DNA from 3 places in the Sphingomonas sp. CFBP 13714 genome. Region 1 is predicted to be linked to each of the others. Evidence: predicted binding sites of a transcription regulator. Region 1 holds the regulator's gene; each other region holds the start of a gene.
What was found. The regulator LexA, encoded in region 1, represses DNA repair genes until DNA is damaged. The targets are predictions, from matches to a motif close to GTTCCNCNCTTGTTCT.
Positions count from the first base shown of each region.

Region 2: the regulator LexA is predicted to act here: its motif matches at 2,605-2,620, upstream of IFT54_RS17540 (LexA family protein).
Region 3: the regulator LexA is predicted to act here: its motif matches at 3,994-4,009, upstream of uvrA (excinuclease ABC subunit UvrA).

Region 1 covers NZ_JACYVG010000006.1:211,407-217,815, reverse strand. The annotation lists gene gltX (glutamate--tRNA ligase) at 1-1,210, opposite strand, end outside; gene IFT54_RS15075 (ComEC/Rec2 family competence protein) at 1,230-3,572, shown strand; gene lexA (transcriptional repressor LexA) at 3,599-4,330, opposite strand; gene IFT54_RS15065 (molybdopterin molybdotransferase MoeA) at 4,399-5,583, opposite strand; cobalamin riboswitch at 5,821-6,033, shown strand; gene IFT54_RS15060 (HoxN/HupN/NixA family nickel/cobalt transporter) at 6,213-6,409, shown strand, end outside.
Region 2 covers NZ_JACYVG010000008.1:191,216-197,624, reverse strand. The annotation lists gene IFT54_RS17550 (hypothetical protein) at 131-472, opposite strand; gene IFT54_RS17545 (Y-family DNA polymerase) at 877-2,145, opposite strand; gene IFT54_RS17540 (LexA family protein) at 2,142-2,567, opposite strand; tRNA gene IFT54_RS17535 (tRNA-Thr) at 2,943-3,018, opposite strand; partial or broken gene IFT54_RS17530 (PAS domain-containing protein) at 3,162-3,968, shown strand; gene IFT54_RS17525 (NAD-glutamate dehydrogenase domain-containing protein) at 4,261-6,409, shown strand, end outside.
Region 3 covers NZ_JACYVG010000002.1:85,194-91,602, reverse strand. The annotation lists gene IFT54_RS04725 (deoxyguanosinetriphosphate triphosphohydrolase family protein) at 1-123, shown strand, start outside; gene IFT54_RS04720 (hypothetical protein) at 107-886, shown strand; gene uvrA (excinuclease ABC subunit UvrA) at 1,089-3,983, opposite strand; gene IFT54_RS04710 (hypothetical protein) at 4,136-4,627, shown strand; gene IFT54_RS04705 (DUF4893 domain-containing protein) at 4,668-5,330, opposite strand.

The sequences.
Region 1 (6,409 bases):
TGAACAGGAAATTCGAACCTTCGGCGAGTTCGTTCAGGTTCGCTGCACGTGGCTTCAGGACCGGCATTGCGCGAGTCAGAAGGTCGAGTCCGCCATCGGGCAGGGCATGACCGAGACGATCGGCGGCGAGCTGGGCCAGACGCGCATCATCGGCCTCGCGGATATAGTGGCCATTCAGATTCTCGAGCTTCTTCAGGTCGAAGCGCGAGGGCGACTTGCCGACGCCCGACAGGTCGAACCATTCGACCGCCTGTTCGCGGCTGATGATCTCGTCGTCACCGTGCCCCCAGCCGAGCCGCAGCAGGTAATTGTCGAACGCCTCGGGCAGGATGCCCATCTCGTCGCGATACGCCTCGATGCCGACCGCGCCGTGACGCTTGGACAGCTTGGCACCATCGGGGCCGTGGATCAGCGGGATGTGCGCATAGATCGGATCGGGCCAGCCGCCCTCGATCGCGTCCATCGCACGGTAGATCGGCAGCTGGCGGAACGCGTTGTTGAGGTGATCGTCACCGCGGATGACGTGCGTGACGCCCATGTCGTGATCGTCGACGACGACCGCGAGCATGTAGGTCGGCGTGCCGTCCGAACGGAGGAGGACGAGGTCGTCGATTTCCTCGTTGCGGACCGTCACCGATCCCTGGACGCGATCCTCGATCGTGACCGCACCTTCCTGCGGCGCGCGCAGGCGGACGACATGGGGAAGATCGGGGGCCTCGCTTGCCGGACGGTCGCGCCACGGGCTGCGGATGCGGAGCGGCTTCTTGGCCGCCTGCGCCTCGGCGCGCATCGCCGCGATCTCGTCATTGGTCATGTAGCAGCGATAGGCGTGGCCGGCCTCCACCATCTGGTGCGCGACGCGGGCGTGGCGATCGGCGCCGGCGAACTGCATGACGACGTCGCCGTCCCAGTCGATCCCCAGCCAGCGCATCCCGTCGATGATCGCGTCGATCGCCGGCTGGGTCGACCGCACGCGGTCGGTATCCTCGATACGCAGCAGGAATTTGCCGCCGTTCGCCTTGGCGAACAGCCAGTTGAACAACGCCGTGCGTGCGCCGCCAAGATGCAGGAACCCCGTCGGCGACGGAGCGAAACGAGTAACCACGGGTGCGGCCGAAACGACGGCATCCGTATCAGATATTGCGCCCAACCGCGGGTGCTCCCAGACTGTAGAAACGATGGCCGGATCAGCCGTCGCCGCCTCTAGCATGCGTCCCCGGCGGCGACAAATGGGCGTGCCGCCCTGGATGGCGGAGCCGGGCCGGGCGATCGAACGCTGGCTGGAGGCAGAGCGCGACCAGCTCATAACCTGGTTGCCGGTCGGGCTTGGCGGCGGCATCGCGCTGTGGTTCGTGCTGCCCGATCCCGTGGCATGGGGCACCGCGATCCTGGTGCTGGCCGCTGGCGGGTTGGCCGGACTTGCGGCGGGGCGCGGCGGGCGCGCGGCGCGGATGCTCGCGATCGGCGCGATTGCGGCGGCGCTCGGCATCGGGCTGATCTGGGTACGATCGGACCGGGTGGCGGCACCGGTGCTCGCGGGGCCGACATTCGTGCAGCTGTCCGCGCGGGTCGAGACGATCGAACCGCTCGTCGCGCGTCGGCTGGTGCGGTTGACGGTGCGGCCGGTCGGGCCGGGGCAGGACGCCGATGGCGCGCCGGTTGCGTTGCCCGGCCGCGTCCGCATCAACCTGGCAGAGGCGGATGCGCCGGCGACGCTCGCGATCGGCGCGACCATAAAGCTTCGCGCGCGACTCATGCCGCCGCCCTTGCCGGCGGTGCCCGGCGCCTATGACTTTGCGCGCGTCGCTTGGTTCGGCGCGATCGGCGCGACGGGGCGGGGCTTTTCGCCTGTGGTGGTAGCAGAGCCGGGCCGCGGCGGCGCTGGAGTCCGGGTGGCGCTGTCGCGGCATATCGTCGCGCAGCTTGACGGGAGCGCGGGCGGGATCGCGGCGGCGCTGGCGACCGGCGACGTCGGCGCGATCAGCGACGCGGATGCGGAGGCGATGCGCCGCGCCGGGCTGGCGCATCTCCTTTCGGTAAGCGGCCTCCACATCACCGCGGCGGTCGCCGCGACGATGCTGATCGTGATGCGGCTGCTGGCGCTCAGCCCATGGCTCGCGCTGCACACGCGACTGCCACTGATCGCCGCGCTTGCCGGTGCCGCAGCGGCGATCGGCTACACCGTGCTGACGGGCAGCCAGGTGCCGACGATCCGCTCCTGCGTCGCGGCGTTGCTGGTGCTGGTCGCGCTGGCGATGGGGCGCGAGGCGATGACGTTGCGGCTCGTCGCGACGGGAGCGATCGCGGTGATGCTCGCGCTGCCCGAATCGCTCGCCGGGCCGAGCTTCCAATTGTCGTTCGCCGCGATCACCGCGATCATCGCGCTGCACGAGCATCCCGTCGTCCGTGCCACGTTCACGCCGCATGACGAGGGCCGCAGCAGACGCCTGTTGCGCGGCGCCGCGTCGCTGCTGCTGACCGGGCTCGTTGTCGAGGCGGCGCTGATGCCGATCGCGGTTTATCATTTCCACAAGGCCGGGCTGTACGGCGCGGTCGCCAATATCGTCGCGATCCCGCTGACCACGTTTGTCGTGATGCCGTTCGAGGCGCTGGCGCTGCTGCTCGACACGATCGGGATTGGCGCGCCCGCCTGGTGGCTGGTCCAGCATGCGCTCGACGCGCTGCTGTGGCTCGCGCGCGGCGTGGCGCATGCACCGGGCGCGGTCCGCGCGCTGCCGGCGGTGCCCGACGGGGCGTTTGCGCTGATGGTCGTTGGCGGGGTGTGGATCGCGCTGTGGCGGACGCGGTGGCGACGGATCGGAATGCTGCCCTTGGCGATTGGCGCGATCTGGGCGCTGACGACGCCGTCACCCGATATCCTTGTGACGGGCGATGGGCGTCACGTCGCGGTCCGGACCGCCGCCGGGCTCGCGCTGCTCCGCGATCGGGCGGGGGACTATGTCCGCGATACACTGGCGGAGAATGGCGGGGTCGATGGTGAGCCGCTACTGCTGGCGGATCAGCCCGACGCGCAGTGCAGCCGCGACCTGTGCCTGACCGATGTCGTCGCGCGGGGGCGGGCGTGGCGTGTGCTGGCAACGCGGAGCGTTTACCGGGTGCCGATCGCCGAGATGGTTGCCGCCTGCCAGCGCGCGGACATCGTCATCAGCGAGCGCGAGCTGCCGCGTAGCTGTACGCCGCGATGGCTGAAGCTCGATCGATCGGTGCTCGCGCGCACCAGGGGGATCGCGTTGACGTTGACCACGGGGCGGATGGTGACGGTACTCAATCCGGGGGACCGGCACCCGTGGCGCGATCCGCCGACGCTGGCGCGGCCAATGCGACGGTTCGGGGCGGCGGGCGATCAGCATGGGCTGGCCGGGGGGGGCGGCGTCGGTCCGGTTTCGGGTGCCGGCTCGGGGGTGGTCAGAGCGATAGGTCGCGACTGGGTATGTCGGGTCATGATCCTGCGAAGGTGGGGCCTCCGATTGGGAGGGCCGCAATTCCGAAACGCGGACGATGGTGCCTGGGGCCGTTGGTCACGAACGCCACTGCCGGTTGCGTGGCGGTGACGACCGCCAGCGCCACCCGGCATTCGTCAGTCGTAGCGGCGCAGGATACCCGACAGCTTGCCCTGAACCCGGACCTGTGCGGGCGCATAACGCTGGGGGTCATAGGCGCGGTTGGCCGGGTCGAGCCGGACCATTGCGCCTTCGCGGCGGAAATATTTCAGCGTCGCTTCGCTGTCCTCGATCAGCGCGACCACGATTTCGCCGTCGCGGGCGATCTCGGTACGGCGGATCAGCGCATAATCGCCGTCGAGGATGCCGGCTTCCACCATCGAGTCCCCCGAAACCTCCAGCGCATAATGCTCGCCGGTGCCGAGCAATGCGGCCGGAACGGCCAGCATCGAACTGCCTTCAAAGGCTTCGATCGGGACGCCGGCGGCGATCCGGCCGTGCAGCGGGATCTCGACGACGTCGTTCGCCGCGATGCGGGCTGGCGACGCGGGCGTGGCGCTGGCCGTGTTCGGTACCGATACGGTGTCGGCAGATGCCGCCGCCGCCGCCTTCGACCCTGACTTCGTCGTCGTCTGCGCGATTGCAGCCTCGGGACGCTCGGGCATCCGCAGCACTTCGAGCGCGCGCGCCCGGTTGGGCAGACGCCGGATGAAGTTGCGCTCCTCGAGCGCGCTGATCAGGCGGTGTACGCCCGATTTCGATTTCAGTTCGAGCGCGTCCTTCATCTCCTCGAACGAGGGCGACACGCCCGTCTCGGCAAGGCGGTCGTTGATGAAGCAGACAAGCTCGTGCTGCTTGCGCGTGAGCATAACGGTTCTCCGTCCGGAACAGACGAGGAACTTCTATGGAACACTTGCAGCTTCGTCAAGCGGTGACGTCACGCGATGACGAGGATTTCCGCCGAGTCGCCCGCCCTTGCCGCCGGCGCGTCGCCGTCGCGGACGATCAGGCAGGACGAGCGGGCGAGCGTCAGCAGCATCGAGCTGTCCTGGATGGTCGAGGCATAGGCGCGACCGTCGCGCAGTTCGGCGCGCATATAGTCGGTCCGCGACTGGTTGGGCGGAAGATCCTCGCCGAGCAGCGCGTGCGTCGTCTGCGGCAAGGGATCGCGCGCGCCGAGCATGTGCGCGACGACGGGGCGGACGAACAGGATCGCGGTGACGAAGGCGGAGACGGGATTGCCCGGCAGGCCGAGCAGCATTGTCCGGCCAAGCGTGCCCGCCATCATCGGCTTGCCCGGGCGCAGGGCGATCCGCCAGAAGTCGATTGCCCCGCCGGCCGCCTCGATCGCGGGGCGGACGAGGTCGTGATCGCCGACCGACGCGCCCCCCGTGGTCACGAGCAGATCGGCATCGACCCCGGCAAAGGCGTCACGCAGCGTGTCGAGCCGGTCGGGGAGGATTCCGAGATCGATAATGTCGACGGGCAGATCGGCAAGCATCGCGGCGAGCATGATGCCGTTCGATTCCGGCAGCGGGACGGGATCGTTCGTCGAGCCGGGCGGAACGAGCTCGTCACCCGTTGCGGCGACCGCGACGCGCAGCCGGCGGCCGACCGACAGCGTGCCGTGTCCGCCGGTCGCAGCGACCGCGATGCGCGCGGGCGTCAGCCGATCGCCGGCCGCGATCAGCCGGGTGCCGGTCGCGAAGTCGAGCCCCTTGCGGCGTGTGTTGCGTCCCTCGAAGGCGGGGCCTTCGCCGTCGAGCATCAGCCGGTCGCCGTCGCGTGCGGCCTCTTCCTGGACAAGGACGGTATCGGCGCCGGGCGGCATCGCCGCGCCGGTGAAGATGCGCGTCGCCTGTCCCGCGCCGACTGAACCGGTGAAGGGGCGGCCGGCCGCGCTCTCGCCGATGACCGTCCACGGCCCGGGCAGATCTGCGTAGCGGATCGCATAGCCGTCCATCGCCGAAAGGTCGGTCGCGGGCTGGGTGCGGCGGGCTAGAATGGCCTCCGCCGCCCAGCGACCCATCGCCGAGCGCAGCGGCACGGTTTCGGCCGGCACGCGCGATGCCATGGCGAAGAGGCGGGACTGGGCTTCGGCGACGGGGACGAGAGGGCGCATGCGGGCTCCGTTCAGCGGGGCGATGAAGGTCTGCGCTGCTCGCACGATTGCCGCGGGGCGGAAAGCGGGCAACGCCGCGACCGGCAGGACACCGGTCGGTTACGCGATCAACGTACGAGGTAAGGCAGACGTTGCGGTGAGATGGGACGACATGCCCTGCGTTGCGTCGCGCGCAAATCCTGTCGTCAGCGCAGGCAAAACGCGCTAGCCCTGTGGCGCAGGTCCGACGCAAGCCGGATCCGCACAGATCGCGTCGGTGCCCCTCGGGGCTTGAATGGGAATGCGGTGCGGGGTTTGCCCCAAGACCGCGGCTGTCCCTGCAACTGTAAGCGGCGAGCGACACGCACGCGCCCCCTGCGACGGGGGCAGCCACTGGGCCGATGGCCTGGGAAGGTGTGCGTCGAGCCTTGACCCGTGAGCCAGGAGACCTGCCGGCGTCTGGTCGCTCTTGTCCCGGTCCAGGGGGTGGCCGAGGCACGGTGAACGCCGTCTGAGCGACGACCATGCGGCGGGGGCCGCATCGGCGACGCATGCCGGCCGCTCAGGGCGTCCGGTCGGCGCGCGTCCCGGTCGTTCGCGGCAGGCCCCCGTCCTCGTCGGACGCCGGGGATGTGCCAATGACCAAGATCATGACCGGGCGGACCGCCGGTCGTTCGACGCGACACCGGATCGGCTGGATGTTCGCGATGCTGGTGGCGGCCAACATCGCCGCCTGGGGATGGGCGTTCGCGCTGTTCCAGGCGCAACCGCTGATGCTGGGTACCGCGATGCTGGCCTGGGGGCTGGGGCTGCGCCATGCGGTCGACGCCGATCATATCGCGGCGAT
Region 2 (6,409 bases), on a different contig from region 1:
AGGATAGACTATTTAGGATCAATTGCGTTTCGACGTCAGCCTCTGTCGCCTTCCGTATTGAGCCGTGCAAGTACACTGCAAATGATTCAGGCAGAGTCCGAGGTCGTTCATCGTCAAAAGTAAACACGGGCTAGGCACCACCCTTTACTGAGCTAACCATATCGTCGTAGTTTGTAGTATAAATACGGGCCCATGGCAGAGAGAGAATATATTTCTGATAGTCAAGGACGGACGAAACTGTAAACGTGTTGTATAGAATATCATAAAGACTCACGTCGAAGCGGTGCGAGAAGGCGTCCGCTGCTGATTTAAGATCGTGGTCTCTCGGAGATTGTCCAATCGCTTCAGCCAACCGCTCTAACAAGGGCTGCCCGGCAGGGAGCTTCTCCCTTGCAATGTTGGTTGCATCTGCCGAGAAGCCTGATCCGAGAAAAAGGACGGAGTTCTTTGGATCCAGAGTGTCGATCGGCAACCTTTATCTCCCATGATGCAGGCAACGCTTACCCCCGTGAGACTTAACACGCGAGCCGGTTTTGAGGCAGGTCGTCAACCGAGGTCTATCGAGAATGGCAGACTCGCCTGTTGCATCTAGGACAATTTGGTTTGTTCTAGCGGCTACGGGCGGACATGCCGCGAAAAACACCCTCCGTCGTTCTGCAGTGCCCGTCGGCCAGCGCCCGAGTCGGCTCCCGGCCGGACCGGCCGTTCGTCACTTCGTTTAGGAATGGCAGAAAGATCCCAATTTCAGGCTTCACCCACGCGTGAACCAACGATCGCTTTCGGGACCGAGGTCGAAAACGTTGAGCAGCAAGGATTAGGCGATGGTGAACGGCAGTCGGTAACGGTTTGTTGCGATGCTCGGTTCGCACCTTAACCTCATGCGCGGACCACCGGGACGTCGGCAATCTTTGTCGTCCATGCCGGCGACCGCATTTCCGACCGTAGCTTCCACTCCCGCTTAAAGCCCTGTGTCGCGGTCACTGCCGTCCAAGTACCGAACTTGTCGTTGATCGCGTCGAGCGCGCCCATCAGGCGGTCGCGTTTCGCCATATCTGCCTCGAACAGAGTCCGCGGTCGCTCCGCTTCGGCCAGAAGGTCGTCAAGCAGGATACCGGCCTTGGTATAGGCATAATCATCGCGCCACGCCTTCTCAGCCACCCGCCGTGCAGCCGCTATCAATTCAAAGCTATCGTTCGACATGGGATGGAGCGTGACGGTGCGCGACCCGCCATATTGCGGTCGGTCTGGCCTGTTGCGATTGGTGTGAAAGAAGGCGGTAAGCCGCCCCGCGACGAGCCCATGCATTCGCAGCTTCTCGCCGGCGCGCAGCGCATATTGCGACAAGGCGCCCATCATCCGATCAAAGTCGCATATGGGCATGCCGAACGATCGAGTGACTGCCATGCCCTTTCGCCGGGGTGCGACGGACTCGACAGCGTTTAAAGGTACGCCGCGCAGCTCAGCAACCAGCCGCTCGAGCACGACCGTCCCGACGGCGCGCGCCTGCTTCATCGGCATGTTTCGCAGTGCGCCCGCGGTGTGCACCCCAAGATCCGTGAGCTTCCTGGCTGTTGCACCGCCCACGCCCCAGACGTCGCCGACGGCGAACGCATCCATAACCTCGCGACGAACGGCGTCATCGCGCAGATCAGCGACCCCTTCGAACCGGGGGTCCTTCTTGGCCGCAGCATTCGCCAGCTTGGCCAGCGTCTTGGTCTCAGCAATGCCCACACATGTCGGTATCGTCGTCCACAGACGAACTTGCTCCCGCATCGCACGCGCGTGGTCGACAAGGTCCCTGCCCTCAAATCCGGCGAGGTCCAGAAAGGTCTCGTCGATCGAATAGATCTCGAAGTCACGCGCGAAGGGTTCGCAGGCGGCAATGACGCGGCGCTGCATGTCGCCATACAGCGTGTAGTTCGAGGAGAGGACTCGGATACCGTGCCGGCGGACCACATCGCGCAGGTGGTGGATCGGATCGCCCATCTTTATGCCGAGCGCCTTGGCTTCGGCCGAACGAGCGATCGCGCAGCCGTCATTGTTCGACAGCACGATGACCGGCACGCCGACGAGGCTGCTATCAAACGCCCGTTCGCAGCTGACGTAATAGTTGTTGCAGTCGATCAGCGCGATGGGCGCGCTCATGGCACCTTGCGCGCCACGCCGACGACGACGCCCCAGATCTCGACATATTCGTCGACAAGGATGTGCGGGAAGCCCTCGGCCTCGGGCACGAGCCAGTGCCGCCCATCCATATGCCGAAGCCGTTTTAACGTCCGCTCGCCGTGCACCAAGGCGACGACGATCGCACCGGCCTTGGGTTGCTTGGCGCGATTGACGACGATCAGATCACCGTCGTTGATTCCGGCGCCCGCCATCGATCGCCCTTCGACCCGCATGATGTAGCTCGCAGCGGGGTGCTCCACGAGCCAGGCACCGAGATCAATCGGTTCCTCCATGTCATCCTGCGCCGGTGACGGGAACCCGGCCGGCGTGTGACACAGGAAGAACGGGACCTCGCGCGGCACCAGTTCGAACGGTATTTCGTGGAGCCTCAAGATGCTCATGGGACGATTCCTTTTCCGGCCAGCCCTTTAGAGCGCAAGAACAGAAAGTGAACAAGGATTCGTGTGACAACGCTGCCGCATGGTAAGCGCTCGAACCGACAGCGGGCGTTTGCGAGGACATTTAAAAAGTAAACGTCCGGCCCGACGTGTGTTGTGGCGCGGCACCGCTGCGCGAGGCAGTCGGCTCACGGGGGTGGCCGCGTTGCGAATCATACGATGCCGGGGGATGTGGAAGGACAGCCGTCCAACCTGCCGGCGGCGGGCTACGCTACCGGAACGTGGGCTTGCGATACCACCGCGATACCAAAACGCAGATCTGCCGAGGCTTTACGCGACAAGTCGCCAATAAAGTTCAAAGATTTCAATGGTTTAAGGTGGTGCCGCTTACAGGACTCGAACCTGTGACCCCCGCATTACGAATGCGATGCTCTACCAGCTGAGCTAAAGCGGCCCGATGACGGATATCTCCGGTCGAGGGGGCGGCGCTTAACAGGGGAAATTTGCGGTGACAAGCACTAACCCGCATTTACGTGCCGTTTACCAAGCAGCGTGCACAAGCAGCCGTAAGTGAACGGGGAAGTTTTCGGTATGGGCATGCGACGCGAGCCGGACGGCGAATACGGCGAGATCGACGAGGCCGCGACGGGACTTCCCGGCGGGGCGACCGACGCGGGCGTCAACGACGTGATGTTCGATCTGGGCGGGGACGAACGCCGGATGCATGTCCGCGCCTATAACCACTGGGTGTCGCTGCTCAGGGGACGCCCCTATCCGACGATCGCGGACCTCGATCCCGGCTCGATCGCCGATTTCGGCCCGCACAGCGTGCTGCTCGACTTCCGCACCGATCCGGGCACGGGTGCGGATCGGGATGCCGCAGCGGTGATGACGATCGACGATCCGCGAATCGCCTATCTCGGCGCCAAGCTGCGTGAGGAATGCGGGCTGGTCGGGCCGATCACGTCGATCGCCGACGTGCCGAGCCGGTCGCTGCTGTCGCGGCTGACCGATCATTATCTGCAGATCATCGCGAATCGCGCGCCGATCGGGTTCGAGGCCGAATTCGTCAACAGCCGCGGGCGCACGACGCTGTACCGCGGCATCCTCATGCCGTTCTCGTCGAGCGACGAGGGCATCGATTTCCTGTATGGCGTGATCAACTGGAAGGAACTCGCCGACGACCGGATGCAGGCGACGCTCGCCGCCGAGCTCGAGGCGGCGGTTCGCGCCGCGCCGGTGCCCGCGTCCGGGCTCACCGCCTATGCCCGCCACGCGCCGATGATGCCGGGGCTCGGCGCGTCGCTGGCGTCGACCGGGCACGCGCCCGCCACCTCGCCGGGCGTGCCGATCTGGGCCGACGGGCCGAGCGCAGAATTCGCCGACCCCATAGCGGCGACCGGCCCGACCGATGGCCCGGCACCCGACACGCTCGCGCATGTCATGCTCCGGACCGACGCGGAGCCTGGCGCCATCGTCCTGCTCGTCGCCCGCGCGGGGGTGGATGGCGGGCTCGACATCATCGGCACGATCACCGACGACGCGGCCCTCACCGCGCAGGCGATGGCCGCGATCGGGTAGGCGAAAACCGTGTTCGCGCCGCGCCGACGCGCATCCGAATGCTGCACCGCAACAGCGGTGTTCGCACCTGCCACAAGCCTTGAGGTCGTATCCTACCCGGCGCATAGGCGCGGTCATGGCTGATCTTTCCACGACGCTGACCGACGCGCTCGCCGCCCGGTTGACCGAACGCGCGCTTCCGGGCGAACTCAAGGACTTCGGCACGACGGAGGCGGCGCACGCCGCGGCTTTCGTCGTCGCCACGGCGCTTCGCCGCGACGATGGCGCGCCCGCCATCGCGCTCGAACCGATCAGCGCCGACGACACGCGCCGCCGCATGCGGCTGGCGATCGTCAACGACGACATGCCGTTCCTGGTCGATTCGATTTCCGCCGCGATCGCCGCGCAGGACATCGCGATCGATCGCATCATCCACCCGGTCGTTCACACGACGCGCAGCCCCGACGGCGTGCTCCAGGCGATCGGCGACACCGGCCCCGCCGAATCGATGATCTATCTCGAGATGGAGCGCGCCGACGCCCGCGATCGGCGCGGGCTGATCGAGGACCTGACCGGTGTGCTCGCCGATGTGCGCGCGGCGGTGAAGGACTGGCGCGCGATGCAGGGCGCGATGGCGACCGATATCGCGCTGCTTCACAGCGACGGCCCCGATGCAGAAGGCGCGGCGCTGCTGCGCTGGTTCCTCGACGGTCATCTGACGTTGCTCGGGCATCAGGTCTGGCACCGCGACGGCAGCGGCGGCGCCGCGCTCGGCATCGCGCGCAATCCGCATGCCGTGCCGATCCTGGCGGAGGCCTCGCGCGCACTCGCGATCCAGTGGTTCGAGGCGGGCAATCTCGCACCGCTGCTGCTGAAGTCGAACCTGATCTCGACCGTCCACCGCGCCGTCCCGCTCGACCTAGTCGTGGTCCCGGTGATCGAGGGCGAGACGATCGCGGGGCTGTCGATCTACAGCGGTCTGTGGACCAGCGCGGCGCTGGCGACGATGCCGCGCGACGTGCCGATCCTGCGCACGCGACTTGCCGCGATGAAGGCGAAGTTCGGCTTCGATCCCCGCGGCCATGCGGGCAAGGCGCTGACCCACGCATTCACCGCCCTGCCCCATGATCTCGTCATCGCGTTCGCGCCCGACGCGCTCGAGGAACTCGCGCTGACCGCGATGAGCCTGGCCGACCGACCGCGTCCCGCGCTGGTTCTTGTCGCATCGCCGCTCGGCCGCCATCTGTTCGGCTTCGTCTGGCTGCCGCGCGACGACGTCACGACCGGCCGCCGCACCGCGATCGGCGAGATGCTCGCCGAGGCCGCGAATGCCACCGTGCTGAACTGGTCGATCGCGCTCGAGGACGGCGAGACCGCGATGCTGCGCTACACGCTCGACCTGCGCGGCGAAGGCCGCGTGCCCGACGTCGCGCCGCTCGCGCTCAGGCTGCAGCGGATGGTGCGCGGCTGGGTGTCCGACGTCGAGGCCGCGCTGGTCGAGACATTGCCGTCGCCGCGTGCCGCCCGCCTCGCGCTGCGCTGGGCCGCCGCCTTCCCGCAAAACTATCGCAACCTCAGCAGCCCGGCCGAAGCCGGCGAGGACATCCAGCGGCTTGCCGCACTCGACGGGCCGGGCGCGCGCGGGGTGCGCCTGATCTCCAGCGCGCCCGGCGAAGACCGCCAGCTCAAGATCTACAAGCTGGGCGGCGCGCTGCCGCTGTCCGATGCCGTGCCGGTGCTCGAGAATTTCGGCTTCCGCGTGATCGGCGAATTGCCGACCCGGCTGCAGGAGGACAGCGATCCCTTCGTGCACGACTTCGTGCTCGAGGCGAACGATGCGGTCGCGCAGGCCGATGCGGCGACGCTCGAGCGCGCGATCGCTGCGGTGCTCGAAGGCGCGGCCGAGAACGATGCGTTCAACCGGCTGATCGTCGAAGTGGGCATGAGCCCGCAGGCGGTCGTGCTGTTCCGCGCCTGGTTCCGCTATCTGCGCCAGGCGGGCCTGCCCTACGGCCTGACGACGGTGGTCGACGCGCTGCGCCGCGCACCCAGGGTCGCCACCGCGCTGATCGCGCGCTTTGCCGCCGCGCATGATCCGGCCGATGCCGGGCATCCCGCCGACGCCGATGCGACGATCGAGGCGGGGCTCGACGCGGTGACCGCGATCGACGACGATCGCATCCTGCGCGCCTATCACAGCCTGGTCGGCGCGACGCTGCGCACCAACGCCTTCACGCCCGCCGCGGCCGAGGCGCTCGCGTTCAAGCTCGACAGCCACCTTATCC
Region 3 (6,409 bases), on a different contig from region 1:
GCAGGTTCTATTCGTTATCGCGAACTCCGCCTCCTGACCGACATGATATCGGGCATGACAGACACTTTCGCAATTCGGTTGTGGCAAGATATTAGGCAGTTGGACGATGTTGGTACCAAATGACTTATACGATCTCAAACGAAGAATTGATCGATACTTGTGGGATGATGACTCATTGCCATTGGTTCGTCTTCGCGAGATTCTAAGCAAAAATTTCTTAGACTTTCCGGATGTGGCAATTGTTGGTGGGATGGTGCGCGATTTTGCAAGACGAGGGCCAGACTTATTTAAATCAGATATCGACTTAGTTATAGAAGCAAAATCCGAGGATGTTGCTAAGTTGGCGGCCCGCCTTGGGGCGGCAAAAAACCGCTTTGGCGGCTATGCTTATCAACATCCTTTGTGGAAGGTGGATTTTTGGGCCCTAGAAACAACTTGGGCTGCAAAAAATGGCCACGTTGAAGTAGCGACCGTACGCGATATAACTCGCTGCACGTTCTTCGATTGCGACTCTTCGGCCTATGGCCTAAAAGACAAAAGAGTCTATGCCTCGCCCAATTACCTTAATAAATTAAAGCGGCGGGTTATCGATATAAATTTGCGCCCTAACCCAAGCATTAATGGAAACTTGCTCCGCGCCATAAGACGAATAATGCTCTGGAACTTGCAGCCCGGCCCCGATTTACGAGATTTTATAGAGCGCCATCTAAACGACGAGAGCATGCGTCAGATATCGATCGCAGAAAATTCTCTTTATTCCAATCCAATAGTTCAGAATTATGAAAACTCCAACATGCTACTGCGGCAAGTAAATTACCGATCGGGCCGGGATGTTCTCGACGCTTCGTTTGGACATCAACTTGAGCTTCCATTTAGTTCAATTTAAAGCACCCCGCTTCTCTAGCAACGGCGGCAGACACTTGCCCGTGAAGTTGCTCTTGGCCTTCGCCACCTTCTCCGGCTTGCAACGCCGCTAACCTAGCGCGGTTGTCGTTCCGCGATCCTGATCGGTCGGTTGGCAGGCGTGGCAGACCTTCCTTTACGCCCCTCTCCCCAGCCCTCTCCCCTGAGGGGAGAGGGCGTTTGGGTCAGGCCGCCACCACCTTCTTCTCCAGCAACGGCGCCAGATACTTGCCCGTGAAGCTGCCCTTGGCCTTGGCGACCTTTTCCGGCGTGCCTTCGGCGACGATCTCGCCGCCCTTGACGCCGCCCTCCGGCCCCAGGTCGAGGACCCAGTCGGCGGTCTTGATGACGTCGAGATTATGCTCGATCACGACGACGGTGTTGCCCTGCTCGACGAGCGCGTGGAGGACCTCGAGGAGTTTGCGGACGTCCTCGAAATGCAGGCCGGTGGTGGGCTCGTCGAGGATATACAGCGTGTTGCCGGTCGCGCGGCGCGAGAGTTCCTTGGCGAGCTTGACGCGCTGCGCCTCGCCGCCCGAGAGCGTCGTCGCCTGCTGGCCGACCTTGACGTAGCCGAGGCCGACCTCGACCAGCATCGCCATCTTGTCGCGGATTGGGGGGACCGCCTTGAAGAACTCGGCGGCGTCCTCGACAGTCATGTCGAGCACGTCGGCGATGCTGTGGCCCTTGAACTTCACCTCGAGCGTCTCGCGGTTGTAGCGCGCGCCGTGGCAGACGTCGCACTGCACATAGACGTCGGGGAGGAAGTGCATCTCGATCTTGAGCACGCCGTCGCCCTGGCACGCCTCGCAGCGGCCGCCCTTGACGTTGAAGCTGAACCGGCCGGGCTTGTAGCCGCGCGCCTGGGCTTCGGGCAGGCCGGCGAACCAGTCGCGGATCTGCGTGAAGCTGCCGGTATAGGTGGCGGGGTTGCTGCGCGGGGTGCGGCCGATCGGCGACTGGTCGATGTCGATGACCTTGTCGAGATATTGCAGGCCGGTGATCTTGTCGTGCTTGCCCTGGACGATGCGCGCGCCGTTGAGCTCGCGCGCGGCGGCGGCGTAGAGCGTGTCGATCGTGAAGCTCGACTTGCCCGACCCCGAGACGCCGGTGACGCAGGTGAAGGTGCCGAGCGGGATGCTCGCGGTGACGCCCGTCAGGTTGTTCGCGGTGGCGTTGTGGACGGTGAGCTTCTTGCCGTTGCCCTTGCGCCGCGTGGCGGGGACCGGCACTTCGCGCGTGCCGTTGAGATAGTCGGCGGTGATGCTGCCCTTCGACTTCAGGATCTGTTTCAGCGTGCCCTGCGCGACGACCTGGCCGCCGCGGACGCCCGCGCCGGGGCCCATGTCGATGATGTAATCGGCGGTGCGGATCGCGTCCTCGTCATGCTCGACGACGAGCACGGTGTTGCCGAGATCGCGCAGGCGGCGCAGCGTCTTGAGCAGCATGTCGTTGTCGCGCTGGTGCAGGCCGATGCTGGGCTCATCGAGGACGTAAAGCACGCCCGACAGGCCGCTGCCGATCTGCGACGCGAGGCGGATGCGCTGGCTCTCGCCGCCGCTGAGCGTGCCGCTGGTGCGGTCGAGGTTGAGATAGTCGAGGCCGACATTGTTGAGGAAGCCGAGGCGCTCGACGATTTCCTTCAGGATACGCTCGGCGATCGCGTTCTGCTGGTCGCCGAGATGCTGCGGCATGTCGGTGAAGAACTGGAGCGCGTCGACGACCGAGAGGTGGGTCGCGTAGCTGATGTCCTTCATCGCGATCTTGACCGCGAGCGCTTCGGGCTTCAGGCGCGCGCCGCCGCAGACCTCGCACGGGGCGGCGGACTGGTATTTGTTCAGCTCCTCGCGCATCCACGCGCTCTCGGTCTGGAGCAGGCGGCGGTTGAGGTTGCCGATGACGCCCTCGAACGGCTTGGAGACGTCGTATTTCTTCTTGCCGTCGATGAAGGTGAGCGTGACGGGCTTGCCCTTCGAGCCGTGCAGGATGACGCGCTGGACCTCTTCGGAGAGCTCGCCCCAGGGGGTCTCGATGTCGAACTTGTATTCGCGCGCGAGGCTGCCGAGGACCTGCATGTAATAGGGCGACGGCGGGTTGGACTTCGCCCAGGGGACGACCGCGCCCTTCTTGATGCTGAGCATGTGGTTGGGGACGACGAGGTCTTCGTCGAACAGCAGCTTCTCGCCGAGGCCGTCGCAGGCCGGGCACGCGCCCTGGGGGGCGTTGAACGAGAAGAGACGCGGCTCGATCTCGGAGATGGTGAAGCCGCTGACCGGACAGGCGAACTTCTCGCTGAAGACGATGCGGCCGTCGGGGGCGTTGCTGCCGAGGATTTCGGACTTGGGGGTGTGCGGCTCGACCGGGTCGGCGGGGTCGACATAGGCGAGGCCCTCGGCGAGCTTCAGCGCGGTTTCGAAGCTCTCGGCCAGGCGCGTGGCGATCTCGCCGCCGACGACGAGGCGGTCGACGACGACCTCGATGTCGTGCTTGTACTTCTTGTCGAGCGCGGGCGCCTCGTCGATGTCGTGGATCGTGCCGTCGATGCGGACGCGCGTGAAGCCCGCCTTCTGCCACTCGGCGAGTTCCTTGCGATACTCGCCCTTGCGGCCGCGGACGACGGGCGCGAGCAGATAGAGCCGCGTGCCCTCGGGGAGCGCCATGACGCGGTCGACCATCTGGCTGACGGTCTGCGCGGCGATCGGCTCGCCGGTCGCGGGGGAATAGGGGATGCCGACGCGCGCCCAGAGCAGGCGCATGTAATCGTAGATCTCGGTGACGGTCGCGACGGTCGAGCGCGGGTTGCGTGACGTCGTCTTCTGCTCGATCGAGATGGCGGGCGAGAGGCCCTCGATATGGTCGACATCGGGCTTCTGCATCAGTTCGAGGAACTGGCGGGCATAGGCGGACAGACTCTCGACGTAGCGGCGCTGACCCTCGGCATAGATGGTGTCGAAGGCGAGGCTCGACTTGCCCGAGCCGGACAGCCCGGTGATCACCGTCAGCGTGTCGCGGGGGATGTCGATATCGACGTCCTTGAGGTTGTGTTCACGCGCGCCGCGTACGGAAATCTTGGTCAGCATAAAGAAGTCTGTTCCACATTTGTTCGGACGCGACAAGCCCGGGAGGGCGCCGGGCGGGTGCTCGCAAAGATGGGTAACGCCGAACCATTGTCCAAGGTGCCGACGATAGTTACATAGTGTATTGTTAGTACAATACAGTGCTGGAGACCGAGATGGGCAAGAAGAAGGAGCGTCGCGAACGCGAGGCGCGGGAGCGCGAGGCCGAGACGGGCGCGACGAAAGGCGATGGGTTCGAGGCGCGCTGGTCTGCCAAGGCGGGCAAGCATGGCAGCGCGGCGCCGTTCGCGGGGATCGCGGCGGCACTGACGCGGCAGATGGGCACGCCCGCGGGACGCCAGGTGATCGCGGCCGGGCTGATGATGGCGGCGACCGCGATCACGGCGAAGGATATGCGTGGGGCGACGCCGCCACCTGCACCGCCCGAACCACCGAAGCCGCCCAGGCCGCCAGAACCCTCGGCCGAGGCTTCGCCGGAGGCTCCGGGCGCGTCGACGGCGGGCAGCGGGCCGTTCGCGGGCGAGACGCCAGAACCGCCCAGGAGCGACGCTGCTGCGCTGCCGCCCGAATTCGCCAAGGTGATCGACTCGTTCGCATCGGGCGTGGAGCGGTTCGCGGCGAACTTCGCCAAGCCGCCAAAGGGCTGATGCTTCCGATCCTCCCCCGCAAAGGGGGAGGATTCTGCGCTCAGCGCGGCGTCGCGGGCGTCGCAGGCGGCACCGGGACCAGCTCGTAGAGATCGAGGATCGCGCCCTGCCCCGCGCGCGTCATCACGAGGCGCCAGCGCAGCGGGCCGACGCGTTCGACGACGCCTGCGACGTCGCGCGCGGGGTTGGTGCCATAGGGCGGCGCGACCTGCGCGGGCGTGGTGCGGACGGTGCCGAGGAACACCTGCCGCCGGTCGCTGTCGGGGTGCAGCCAACCACCGGGCAGCGTCGTGCCGGTCTGCTTGGTGAAGGAGAGCCCCGCGCCGTCGCCGTCGACATAGCAGAAATCGGGCGCGAAGCTCGCATAGCCCGCCCGCCCGCCGAGCCGGACCAGCCGGCAGCGATAGGAACCGGGCGACAGCGCGGGCAGGTCGAGCGCGCCTGCGGGATCGAGCAGCGCACCCTCGGCCGCGATCTTGCCCGCCAGCCGTCTGGGCACCGCGGCGCGCGCGCGCGTCCAGCTGTCGCCGAGTGCCGCGAGCCGGGCGCGGTCGTCGGGCGTCGCGATCGTCGTCCAGTTTGGGGCGACCGGTACGGGCTCCGCCGCCACGGCCGGGGCCTTGCCCGCGCTACCGCCCCGGGGCTGCGTCGCGCAGCCGGCGAGACAGGCCGTTCCTACCGCCAGGATCATCAACGCACGCACGGGCAGGCTCCTTGCACGGCCGGTCGCGACGATGGCGTCGCCGCGGCGTGGAGACGAGTGGCTATGCCGGGCTGGTAAACGGATTGCTAACAACTGCACTAATCTGGCTCAGTTTCGACCCGAGGTGAGGGATGGATGCGGTGAGGTGCGGGTGAGCGGTTGGTGGAGGTTGGCAGGGTACGAGGCAACCCCCTGCCTGTCGTCATTTCGGCCCGAACCGGGACTCAGGGCAGCGGGCGGGCGCGCTTGTGGTTCTGGGTACCGGCTTTCGCCGGGATGACGGGGGGGGGGGGGTGTCGCGGGTGAGCCAGCCGCGGTGGCCGGGCGATCGACTGGTTGAGAGACATATTGCGCCCACCTCTTCCGTCATCCTGGGCTCGACCCAGGATCCAGAGCCGTGGGGGGTTGCGCTTGCGGCTCTGGATCCTGGCTTTCGCCAGGATGACGGGAGGGGGCGGGTTGTGGCGGGTGCGGGAGCGATTTTGTGGCGCCTCCCCTTCCCGTCATCCCGGCGGGCGTCGAGACCGATGGTCGCGGACCGGGTTATGACGGCACGGGATCGCCGGGTCCGCCGTAACCATGGGTCCCGGCGTTCGCCGGGATGACGGATGGGGTGCGGGTCGTTGCGGCTCCGCGGGGGGTGTGGGGGCGGGCTGCTCCAGAGGAGATCACTGCGAGTCCGGGGGCTGCGGGTGCGGACTGCCGCTGGGCGGACGCCGCGGCTCCGGCTCTGCGGGTGTGACTTTATCGCTCCCACCCCCATCCCCCGTCATCCCGGCGGACGCCGGGACCCATGGTCGCGGGCCGGGTTATGACGGCGCGGTATCGCCGGGTTCGCCGTAACCGTGGGTCCCGGCTTTCGCCGGGATGACGGATGGGGGGTGCGGGTCGCTTATGGGGTTTGGGCTTGAGAGCGTGGACGTTTCGCGCGCGATCGGGAGACGTGGAGAGGGCGCCGGTGGGGTTTCCACCGACGCCCTTCCGAAACGCAGCTTGAGCGGGCTTGGCCGGACAGGGGCGAAGCCCCTGTCGTCGGACGGCGCTGGAGCGCCGCCGGCCGGTCTGACCGCTGGGTGCTA